DNA from 3 places in the Bacillus sp. VA15 genome. Region 1 is predicted to be linked to each of the others. Evidence: riboswitches for the same ligand, from Rfam matches in the RefSeq annotation. Region 1 holds a riboswitch; each other region holds the start of a gene.
The links. A riboswitch is a leader RNA that binds a small molecule or an ion and turns the genes downstream of it on or off. The one in region 1 is predicted to bind S-adenosylmethionine.
Positions count from the first base shown of each region.

Region 2: another riboswitch for S-adenosylmethionine. It lies ahead of AC0DBE_RS12645 (5-methyltetrahydropteroyltriglutamate--homocysteine S-methyltransferase); the one in region 1 lies ahead of mtnW (2,3-diketo-5-methylthiopentyl-1-phosphate enolase).
Region 3: another riboswitch for S-adenosylmethionine. It lies ahead of AC0DBE_RS06845 (phosphoadenylyl-sulfate reductase); the one in region 1 lies ahead of mtnW (2,3-diketo-5-methylthiopentyl-1-phosphate enolase).

Region 1 is NZ_JBVQPQ010000002.1:580,417-583,689, forward strand. It holds gene mtnX (2-hydroxy-3-keto-5-methylthiopentenyl-1-phosphate phosphatase) at 1-365, opposite strand, end outside; gene mtnW (2,3-diketo-5-methylthiopentyl-1-phosphate enolase) at 362-1,579, opposite strand; SAM riboswitch class I at 1,663-1,763, opposite strand; gene mtnE (methionine-glutamine aminotransferase) at 1,805-2,998, opposite strand; gene AC0DBE_RS07870 (carbon-nitrogen family hydrolase) at 3,093-3,273, shown strand, end outside.
Region 2 is NZ_JBVQPQ010000004.1:172,159-175,431, forward strand. It holds gene AC0DBE_RS12635 (hypothetical protein) at 118-372, shown strand; gene AC0DBE_RS12640 (LURP-one-related/scramblase family protein) at 549-1,037, shown strand; SAM riboswitch class I at 1,104-1,210, shown strand; gene AC0DBE_RS12645 (5-methyltetrahydropteroyltriglutamate--homocysteine S-methyltransferase) at 1,295-2,428, shown strand; SAM riboswitch class I at 2,497-2,603, shown strand; gene AC0DBE_RS12650 (5-methyltetrahydropteroyltriglutamate--homocysteine S-methyltransferase) at 2,681-3,273, shown strand, end outside.
Region 3 is NZ_JBVQPQ010000002.1:382,309-385,581, forward strand. It holds gene cysP (sulfate permease) at 1-632, opposite strand, end outside; gene AC0DBE_RS06845 (phosphoadenylyl-sulfate reductase) at 644-1,345, opposite strand; SAM riboswitch class I at 1,510-1,615, opposite strand; gene pyrE (orotate phosphoribosyltransferase) at 1,760-2,392, opposite strand; gene pyrF (orotidine-5'-phosphate decarboxylase) at 2,389-3,108, opposite strand; gene AC0DBE_RS06860 (dihydroorotate dehydrogenase) at 3,077-3,273, opposite strand, start outside.

The DNA of each region.
Region 1 (3,273 bases):
TTGCAATAAATATGGTCTTTCTCCACAATGCCTTCAAGCAATGGATATACAAAAAAGTCCATTCCTCCGCTTACGACATAAAACGGAATCTCATGCTCCTTGACAAACGCTACAAATTCCCGAAAGCCTTCCCTGATTTTTGCATCTTCCAATACAAATCTTGTAATCTCTTCTTTTAAACTGCTTGGCAGAAGGCCGAACATCCGTCCGACACCTTCCTTGATCGACAGCGTTTTGGACAGCACGCCGTCTTTTAATGCCGTCCACTCCGGCGGAGCAAATGTTTTCATGATGCTTATAATGTTGTCGTTCATCGTGATGGTTCCGTCAAAATCACAAATAATTAAAGGCTTTCGAGTCGTCATACAGCTTCAACCTTTCCCCATTTATCAAGGGCAAGCTTTAGATCCTTGCATTGTTCGGCTTTTTCATCAATCGGCTGGGCTTCTAAGACCGCATCAATTATGGCTCTGAACGCTTTGCCCCCGCCTTGGGCGCCGTTCGGATGTCCGTGTACGCCTCCCCCGGCGTTAATAATATGATCTATGCCGAAATCCCGCATTAAAAGCGGAACCATACCGGGATGAATGCCTGCTGACGGAACAGCAAATGTTTGGTTAAAGGCATCCTCTCTTACACATTCTTCGTGAATCGCCAGCGCATCTTCTTTTGGAAGCGCAACCGAACCGTATGGAGATGGGAAGAGACTGAAGTCAGCACCGCAATACCGGTTCAATTTTCCGAGCAAAAGAGCATGAGAAAATCCGTAGAACGGAGAAGACGTAAACGCCCCGCTGACAGCTGGATGTGCCATAATCGGGATTGCGATTTCGGGATCTTCCGCTAGGCTTTGCATGACGTCCAAGCCGTAAGCGAAGACATTAAACAAAAGCGCATCTGCTCCTAATTCGGCAGCGCGTCTCGCTTTGTCTTTCAGATCAGCCGTACGTCCAGTCAAATTGACCGCATACAGCGTTTTATGCCCGGTTTGCTCATACGTTTCTTTCAATATTTGCTTTCCTTCTGTAATTCTTGTTTCAAAAGGCGCCAGACCTGTCTCAAAGAAAATTTCATCGTCCTTAATCAAATCAACTCCGCCAAGCGCCTGCTGCCTGAGCTGTTCTTTAATATCACTCAGGTCCCTTCCGATAACCCCTTTAAAAATGCTCATTAACAGCGGTCTCTCAAACTCTCCCAGCAGCTTCCGGATGCCGTATACGCCAAACTTCGGTCCCGGCAGCGTGCGCTTAAATGCTTCAGAGAAGTGAAGATCGAGTAATTTGATTTTTCCGTCCAGCGACAGCTTGCCAAACACTGTTGTCAGCAAAGCCGGAATATCCTGAGAGAAATTGATTTCAGGATAGGCAATTGTGATCACCGCTTGTTTCCCTGATGCAGGAGTTCCCTCTCTTTCCTCGACCTTTATCACCCGCCCCTTGTGCTTTTGCATTTGCTCCTGTTTTACAAGGGGCAGATCTGTCCATGAGCCTACTGTCAATCCTGTTGCGATTTGTTCTGCTTTTTTCTCTGTATCGGCTCCCGGTTCGGTCAGGAGATATGTTGCTAATAACTCACTCATGCCAGAGCTCCTTTCATTTCATCCATATAAAAAAACCTCTTCAAACAGCAATCGCGTCTAAAGAGGTTTCGTTTCTCGTCCGAATCTTATCTCTCAGCCGCCAGCTGCAAGAATTAGCACCGTGCTTTATAAGTCGGTTGCCGGGCTTCATCGGGCTCGTCCCTCTGCCTGCTCTTGATAAGAAAATATAGATTTTATAAATTATTTTGAATTATCCCATCGTTATCAGATCTTGTCAATGCTTTTTTGGGTAAACAGGTTCAGTTTCCCAATTCGATAAGCGGCTTCTTTGAGTCTTTCTTCACTTGTCAGCAGTCCGACTCTGACATAGCCCTCGCCATATTCACCGAAGCCGTTTCCAGCCGCAACCGCCACATTCGCTTTTTCCAGCAAAAGGTCTGAGAACTGCTCGGAAGTATAGCCTTCAGGCACAGGCAGCCAGGCAAAAAATGAACCTGCCGGAGCTGTCACATCCCAGCCGATTTCCCGGCATGCCGCAATCCAAGCGTTTCGCCTGCTCTCATATCGGGCATTTTGCTCCGCCACACACGTCTGATCAGCTAGCAGTGCTTCCGCTGCAGCCTCCTGAGTCGCTCTGAAAAGACTGACAAACATATGGTCTTGATAAAGATTGATCGCTTCAATGACCGAAGCGTTTCCGACAGCAAAGCCGACCCGCCACCCTGCCATGTTATACGTTTTTGACAGCGTATAAATTTCAATTCCGATATCCTTCGCACCTTCAGTCTGCAAAAAGCTTAACGGCTTGCAGCCGTCAAATCCTACAGCGCCGTAAGCAAAATCATGAACGACACAGATCCCGTTTTCTTTCGCAAAACTCACTGTTTCTTCAAAAAACTCGGAGGTAGCAACAGCTCCCGTCGGATTATTCGGATAATTCAAATACATCAATTTCGCCTGTTCCCTTACTTCAGCCGCGATGCTGCTGTAATCAGGAAGAAACGCCCTGTCCTTTACGAGCGGCATCATTTCCATATTCGCTTTCGCGAGTGTGACACCTGACCAGTAATCAGGATAGCCCGGATCCGGAACTAAAATCGTATCACCCGGATTCAACAAGCATTGCGGGAGCTCGACCAGACCGGCTTTCCCGCCGAATAATACAGCGACTTCAGTTTCCGCGTCAAGATCGATACCGTATTCTCGTTTATAAAATGCTGCAGCGGCTGATTTCAGACTGTATGAGCCGCGAAAAGACGAGTATTTATGATTTTCAGGATCCGCAACGGCTCGTTTCATTTCCTCGACGATATGTTCCGGAGTCGGCTGATCCGGATTTCCCTGTCCGAGATTGATGACGTCGTGTCCTTCTGCGAGCTTTCGGTTCACTTTCTGCACCAGAGAAGCGAAGAATTGTTTAGGCAATTCTTTCAATACATGAGACTGTTCAAATTTCATCTATTCTCACCTTCTAAAAAAATCTTGAAATGATAGTCCATCATCATATATGGTTAAATGAAAAAAGTAAAGAAAAATTTGGGGTGTTAAAAAGATGAAATGGACGATATCTTGTCTTCAATTTGATATTTCATACGGTAAACCTTCGGAAAATATAAAAAAGGCTGAATTTTTGATTGAAAAAGAAAGCAAACATGCTGATGTTCTTGTTCTTCCTGAATTATGGACAACTGGATATGACTTGGCCAACCTTGATAAGCTCGCTGATGAAGACG
Region 2 (3,273 bases), on a different contig from region 1:
TTTTATCGTCGATAGTAACTATAGAACCAATCACCAACCAGAACAATCATCATGTTGTAAGACTATTTTCAGGTCATCAGGTTAGACTGTTTTTGAGGGGCAGTTATTTATTTTTAAATGGATTTAGAATTTTTTGAATACTTTTTGACATTTTATCCGTACAATAGAGAATACCAAAACTTTTTTTGGGAGGTATGTAAAATGATCCTATTTATTATCATCGCATTATGCGGCTATCTTCTTTTTTCTTTCAGCAAGGACAATCGCCGCAAACCGCAAAAGACAAGCCCTCTGCCAGCAGCCGCACCTCATCACAACAACCTAATCGACCTTGACGCCATCCGCCAAAAACGCCGGATGCCTCTTTCCTAATCCTATATTTCAAACGAAAAGGCTGCTGAATCATGCAGCCTTTTTCAATTTTAGAAACATTTATTACTCGGGAAAAACAATCAGCAGGGTTTCTGATCACTAGATTTGGAACTTGAAACCTTTTTGCCGCCTGTCCGTAATCTCTTACAAGGCAAATCCAAAAGGAGACTTCAGCAATGATCGAATTATTTATGAAACAAAAAATGTTCTCGTTTAAAGATGCATTTCACATTTATGACCGAGATGAACAAGAGACATTCAAGGTCGAGGGCCGGTTCTTTTCGTTAGGAGACTCGCTACAAATGACAGATTCATCCGGAAAAACACTCGTTTCCATAGAACAAAAAGTAATGTCTGTATTGCCGCGATACGAGATTTCAATTGGCGGGAAAACAGTTTGTGAGGTGGCAAAGAAATTAACGTTTTTTAAACCAAAATTTGAAATTTCCAAGCTCAACTGGGAAATTGACGGTGACTTGTGGAAGGATGAATTTCAACTGACGGACGGGGAAAATGTCCGGATGTCAGTGAGCAAAAAGTGGCTTAGCTGGGGTGATTCCTATCATTTGCAAATTGCAAACGAGGAAGATGTGCTGATCTGCACAGCCATTGCTATCGTGCTGGATATGGTATTATATGACGACGAAGATGAAAGTATTTTCTAAAAAGGTGTTGACAATTGATCCAAAAGTAATAATATTAAGATAATTAAAATCTGAATATGAAGATGTACCTTATCAAGAGAGGTGGAGGGACTGGCCCTATGATACCCGGCAACCGCTGTTTCAAACAGAATGGTGCTAAATCCTTTAGAACATTGCGTTCTTGCAGATGAGGCGGAGATTTGATCATTCAAGCTCTTCCTTACTCAAAGGAAGAGCTTTTTTCATGCACAACACATTTCAGAAAAGAGGCGAATGACATGGCTCAACAAACAAATGTTGCAGGACAAAAAACAGAAAAACAAATCAAAGCTCCTTTTCGTGCCGATCATGTTGGCAGTTTACTGCGATCTGCTCCGGTGAAAGAAGCCCGGCAAAAAAAAGCGGCTGGCGAGATCACTGCGGAACAGCTTCGTGATATCGAAAATCAAGAGATCACCCGCATTGTGGAAAAACAAAAAGAAATCGGTCTCGATGTGGTAACAGACGGGGAATTCCGACGTTCCTGGTGGCATTATGATTTCCTGGAAGGGCTTGACGGTGTGGAACCGTTCATCCCGGCTGAAGGGATTCAGTTCCATCATGCGAAAACAAAAGCACGCAGCATCAAAGTGACGGGAAAACTCGATTTTACGAGCCACCCCGCGCTTGCCGATTATCAATTTTTACATGAGATTGCCGGTGACGCGACACCAAAGCTGACGATTCCGAGCCCGAATATGCTGTTTTTCGGTGAAAAAGCCGATAAAGGGATTTATGACGACCAAGAGGAATACTTTCATGATCTGGCCCAAGCGTACAAAAAAGCAATCAAAGCCTTCTATGACGCTGGATGCCGCTATCTTCAGCTTGATGATACGTCATGGTCTCTCTTCTTTGAGGAAAAAGGCAGAGAGGTCGTCCGAGCGCTTGGCGGCGATCCAGAAACATTGCCTGCCTTATTCGCCAAAACGATTAACGATGCAGTGGCAGACCGACCTGATGATTTAGCAATCACGATGCACATTTGCCGCGGCAACTTCCGTTCAACTTGGGCGGCATCAGGAGGCTATGACGCTGTAGCGGAAACGATTTTGGATGGCTTACATTTGGACGGCCTGTTCTTGGAATACGATGATGACCGCTCCGGTAACTTTGATCCGCTCCGTTTCGTGAAACGCAAGGATCTGCAAATTGTACTCGGTTTGATTACATCGAAATACGGCGAGCTTGAAAATCCTGAGGATGTGAAGCGCCGAATCAATGAAGCGGCGCGCTTTGTCAGCCTGGATCAGCTGTGCCTCAGCCCGCAGTGCGGTTTCGCCTCTACAGAAGAAGGCAATCTTTTGACAGAGGAGCAGCAATGGGCGAAGCTGCGCCATGTGATCGACATCGCCAACGATGTGTGGAGATAATCTATCATTGACAGAAACATAAAATGTGTGAATAATATATACTATCAGAAAATTTCATAAAAAGGTTTTCCTTATCAAGAGAGGTGGAGGGACTGGCCCTGCGATACCCGGCAACCGCTGTTTAACAGAATGGTGCTAAATCCTTTAGAGCAATGATTGCTCTTGAAGATAAGGTTGAGATTGTCACACAAGCTCTTCCTTATCCAAAGGAAGAGCTTTTTTATATTCGAATGGAAAGAAGGAATGGACAACATGCCACAACAAACAACACCCGCAGAACAAAAATCACTTCAAAGAAAAAAACCGCCGTTTCGCGCGGATCAAGTCGGAAGCCTGCTGAGATCTGAGCCCGTTAAAAAAGCGCGGCTGCAAAAAGCGGCCGGCGAGATTACGGCTGAGCAGCTTCGCCAAATCGAAAACGATGAAATCACCCGCATTGTGGAAAAACAGAAGGACACCGGCCTGAACGTCGTGACAGACGGTGAATTCCGCAGAGCGTGGTGGCACTTTGATTTCCTTGAAAACTTAGATGGCGTTGAGCCGTTTACTCCTGAGCAGGGCATTCAATTCCATAACGTACAGACAAAAGCACGCGGCATAAAAGTGACCGGCGATATCGACTTTTCGACTCACCCTATGCTTGAAGATTACTCCTTTCTCCATAGCATTGCCGGTGACGCGACACCAAAGATGACGATCCCAAGCCCGAATATGTTGTTTTTCCGCGGAAAGCTGGAAAAGGATGCATACAAAAACGACTATCACCTTTTCCAGCACGATGTATCCAAAGCATATAAAAAAGCGATTCAAGCGTTTTATGACAGAGGCTGCCGCTACCTCCAGCT
Region 3 (3,273 bases), 200 kb from region 1:
ACAAAAGCTCCCCCGTATAAGGTTCCTTTCGTTACATCCAGCACACCGGCCGCCACTAACGGGCCAACGGCATTCGCCACATTGTTCATACCGGCAGAGAATGCTTCAAAAAATCCGGCACCTAACAAAACAATGCCAAGGATTTTTTGCTTTTTAGAAGATTTAATTTCAATCTTAAAATAACGAAACAGCTTAGATACAAAATATGTGAAACCGAAAGCGAACAGCGGGACAAAAACCCAAAACGACACAATGACCAGCAGGTTGTTCACAAACAATACTTTGTAAGCCACTCCCACGCCGACAACTGCGCCGACTGTTACTTCACTTGTCGACAAAGGAATGCCGAGAAGATTAGCCGTAAAGAGCGACAGCGCAGCGGCTCCAATAATGATGCAAACAATCGTCAGTGTAATCGTCTGCTCGGGGATAATCCCGGAGCTGATGGTTTTTACAACCTCGCCCCCGCCAATGACCGCCCCGGCCAGCACACCGACTGCGCATAGGATCAAAGCGTAGGTTTTCTTTTTAATGGCTCCAGAGCCGTAAGCAACTCCCATCGAAGCTGCAGCGCCGCTTGCACCAATATTCATCGCGAAAAACAAGCTAAATAAAATAGCGGCTAGTTCCATTTTGCAGCTCCTTATTCATGCAGTCCGCATTCTGTTTTCGCCATACCATTCCATCTGCCTGAACGTAAATCCTCTGCGGTAAAAGCAGGAGCCGTGCAAGGCGCGCAGCCAATACTAGGATATCCTTGATCATGAAGCGGATTGTAGTCCAGCTCATTCCGGGATGTGTATCTCCAAATGTCTTTCCAAGTCCAATGGATAAGCGGGCATACTTTTACTGATTTGAATTTTTCATCTTTGTTTAAGAAATTCGTATTGGCACGGCTTGGCCCTTGATCGCGGCGCAGACCGGAAAGCCAGGCTGGATGTCCTGAAAGCGCCTCTCTTAAAGGAACAACCTTTCTAAGATAGCAGCACTGATTCGGCTCTCTTTCCCACAGTTTGTCACCATGTTCTTCGGCTTGCTCCTCAGGGGTAAGGTCTGGTTTTTTCAGGATGATATTAAGACCCGGATAACGCTCTTTCACTCGTTCAATCGTTTCATAGGTTTCTTTAAAATGAAGTCCTGTATCAAGAAACACAATCTCTGCGTCTTTTTTTACTTTATAAATTAAGTCAATCAGAACGATTCCCTCAATTCCGAAACTGCAGGCATAAACAAGCTGATTGCCGTAATGGCCGTATGCCCACTTTAAAACTGAAAGCGCTCCTTTATAAGGGTCGTCTTCCGGAAATGTAATCGTTGGTTCTTCCCAATTATCGTACGTTAACATTTCTTCTTTCCTCCTTTCGGAGACAAACAAACAGTAGCTTTCTGCCGGTTGTCTTTTCCCAATTGTAATGTGATGCGCGGCTGCTGTTATCACATACAGCCTTTTTTCCTCTTAAAATAAAAAACTTTCAATCCGGCGGAAAGAAAGACAGGAACAGCATGTAGCCCTTATCTTTCAAAATGGAATTCATTTTGCTGGAAGTAGCACCTTACAAACTATGCAGGTTGCCGGGCTTCATAGGTCCAGTCCCTCAGCCGCTCTTGATAAGTTTTTAGATTTGTAGTAAATTTTAGCACAATTCTAACATAAGTCAACCCGACTTTTTTTATAGGATTAATAAAAAAACAGGCCGAGTGGCCTGTTTTCAAGTACAACAAGGCTTTGAAGCCTCTATACATCACCGAAATTTATTTCTTATTTTTTAAACCAATCTTTTGACTCGGGATTTCGTTTCCACGTTTTCAGCTTTTCTAGATCGTCTGAATGAATATTTCCGTTTTCGAGCGCGACCTCTGTGAGCGTATCGTAATCAGTTAAAGAGTAGTATGGAAGTTCTGCCTTTGCGAAGGCTTCCTGCGCTTTAGGGAGCCCGTACGTAAAAATGGAGACGACACCGAGCACTTCACAGCCAACCGCTTGTAAAGCTGCCGCAGCTTCAAGTACGCTTCCTCCTGTGGAGATTAAGTCTTCAATAACGACAGTTTTTTGCCCCTTTTGAACAGCTCCCTCAATCTGATTGCCTTTTCCGTGCGCTTTCGGCTTGCTTCTCACATAACACATCGGAAGATTCAAACGGTCAGCCGCCAGAGCAGCATGAGGAATACCGGCTGTAGCTGTTCCCGCAATCATTTCAGCTTCAGGAAAATGCTCTTCGACAAGCTTGCTGATACCTGAGGCGACATCATTTCTGACCTCCGGGAAAGATAGCGTAAGGCGGTTGTCACAGTAGATTGGCGATAAAATGCCGCTTGCCCATGTAAATGGCTCGTTCGGGCGTAAAAATACAGCTTGGATGTCTAATAGATGTTTTGCGATGATTTGTTTCATGATTTGATTCCCTCCCATTCGAGTCTGACAGCTTCATAGGCTTTTACTGGGTCTTTCGCTTTGGTAATCGAGCGTCCTACCACAATCGCTGATGAACCTTTCTCTTTTGCAATTGCAGGTGTCGCTACGCGGATTTGGTCATTCGCAGCGTCCTCTGACATCCTGATCCCCGGAGTGACAGTCAGAAATGAAGGCGACACCGCTTGGTAAATGGCTTTTGCTTCATGAACAGAGCAGACCACTCCATCAAGTCCGCTTTCTTCTGCCAGCTTGCTGTAGTGCACGACCGTGTCGATCAAAGGCTTTTCGATCAGCAGTTCATTCTTCATCATTTGTTCAGATGTGCTTGTCAGCTGGGTTACCGCGATAAGTGACGGGCGTTTTTTTCCGGAAAGCGTTCCTTCTTCTAAGCCTTCCAGAGCTGCTTGCATCATTTTTTTGCCTCCGGCCGCATGAACATTGACGAGGTCCACCCCGAGACCGGCAAGGCGCTTCATCGCTTTGTTTACAGTGGTCGGGATGTCATGAAGCTTTAAATCTAAAAACAGCTCGCAATTTCTTTCTTTTAATTGTTTAACTATAGAAGGCCCTTCTTGATAAAAAAGTTCCATTCCAACCTTTACAAATAACGGTTCTTGCTGAAAAGGCGCTAAGAACGCAAGTGTTTCTTCAGCTGATGCAAAATCAAGCGCGATGATGGGCAGGTTGTTTTTCATGGTTCCAGCTCCTTCCGATGCATTCTTCAATTGATTGATAGCCGTATTGACGCAAAACAGATGGAAGCTGTTCAATCATGTCCGGGCATGCAAAAGGATTCACAAAGTTTGCTGTTCCGACAGCGACCGCGCTTGCTCCCGCGAGAAGAAACTCCAGTGCATCTT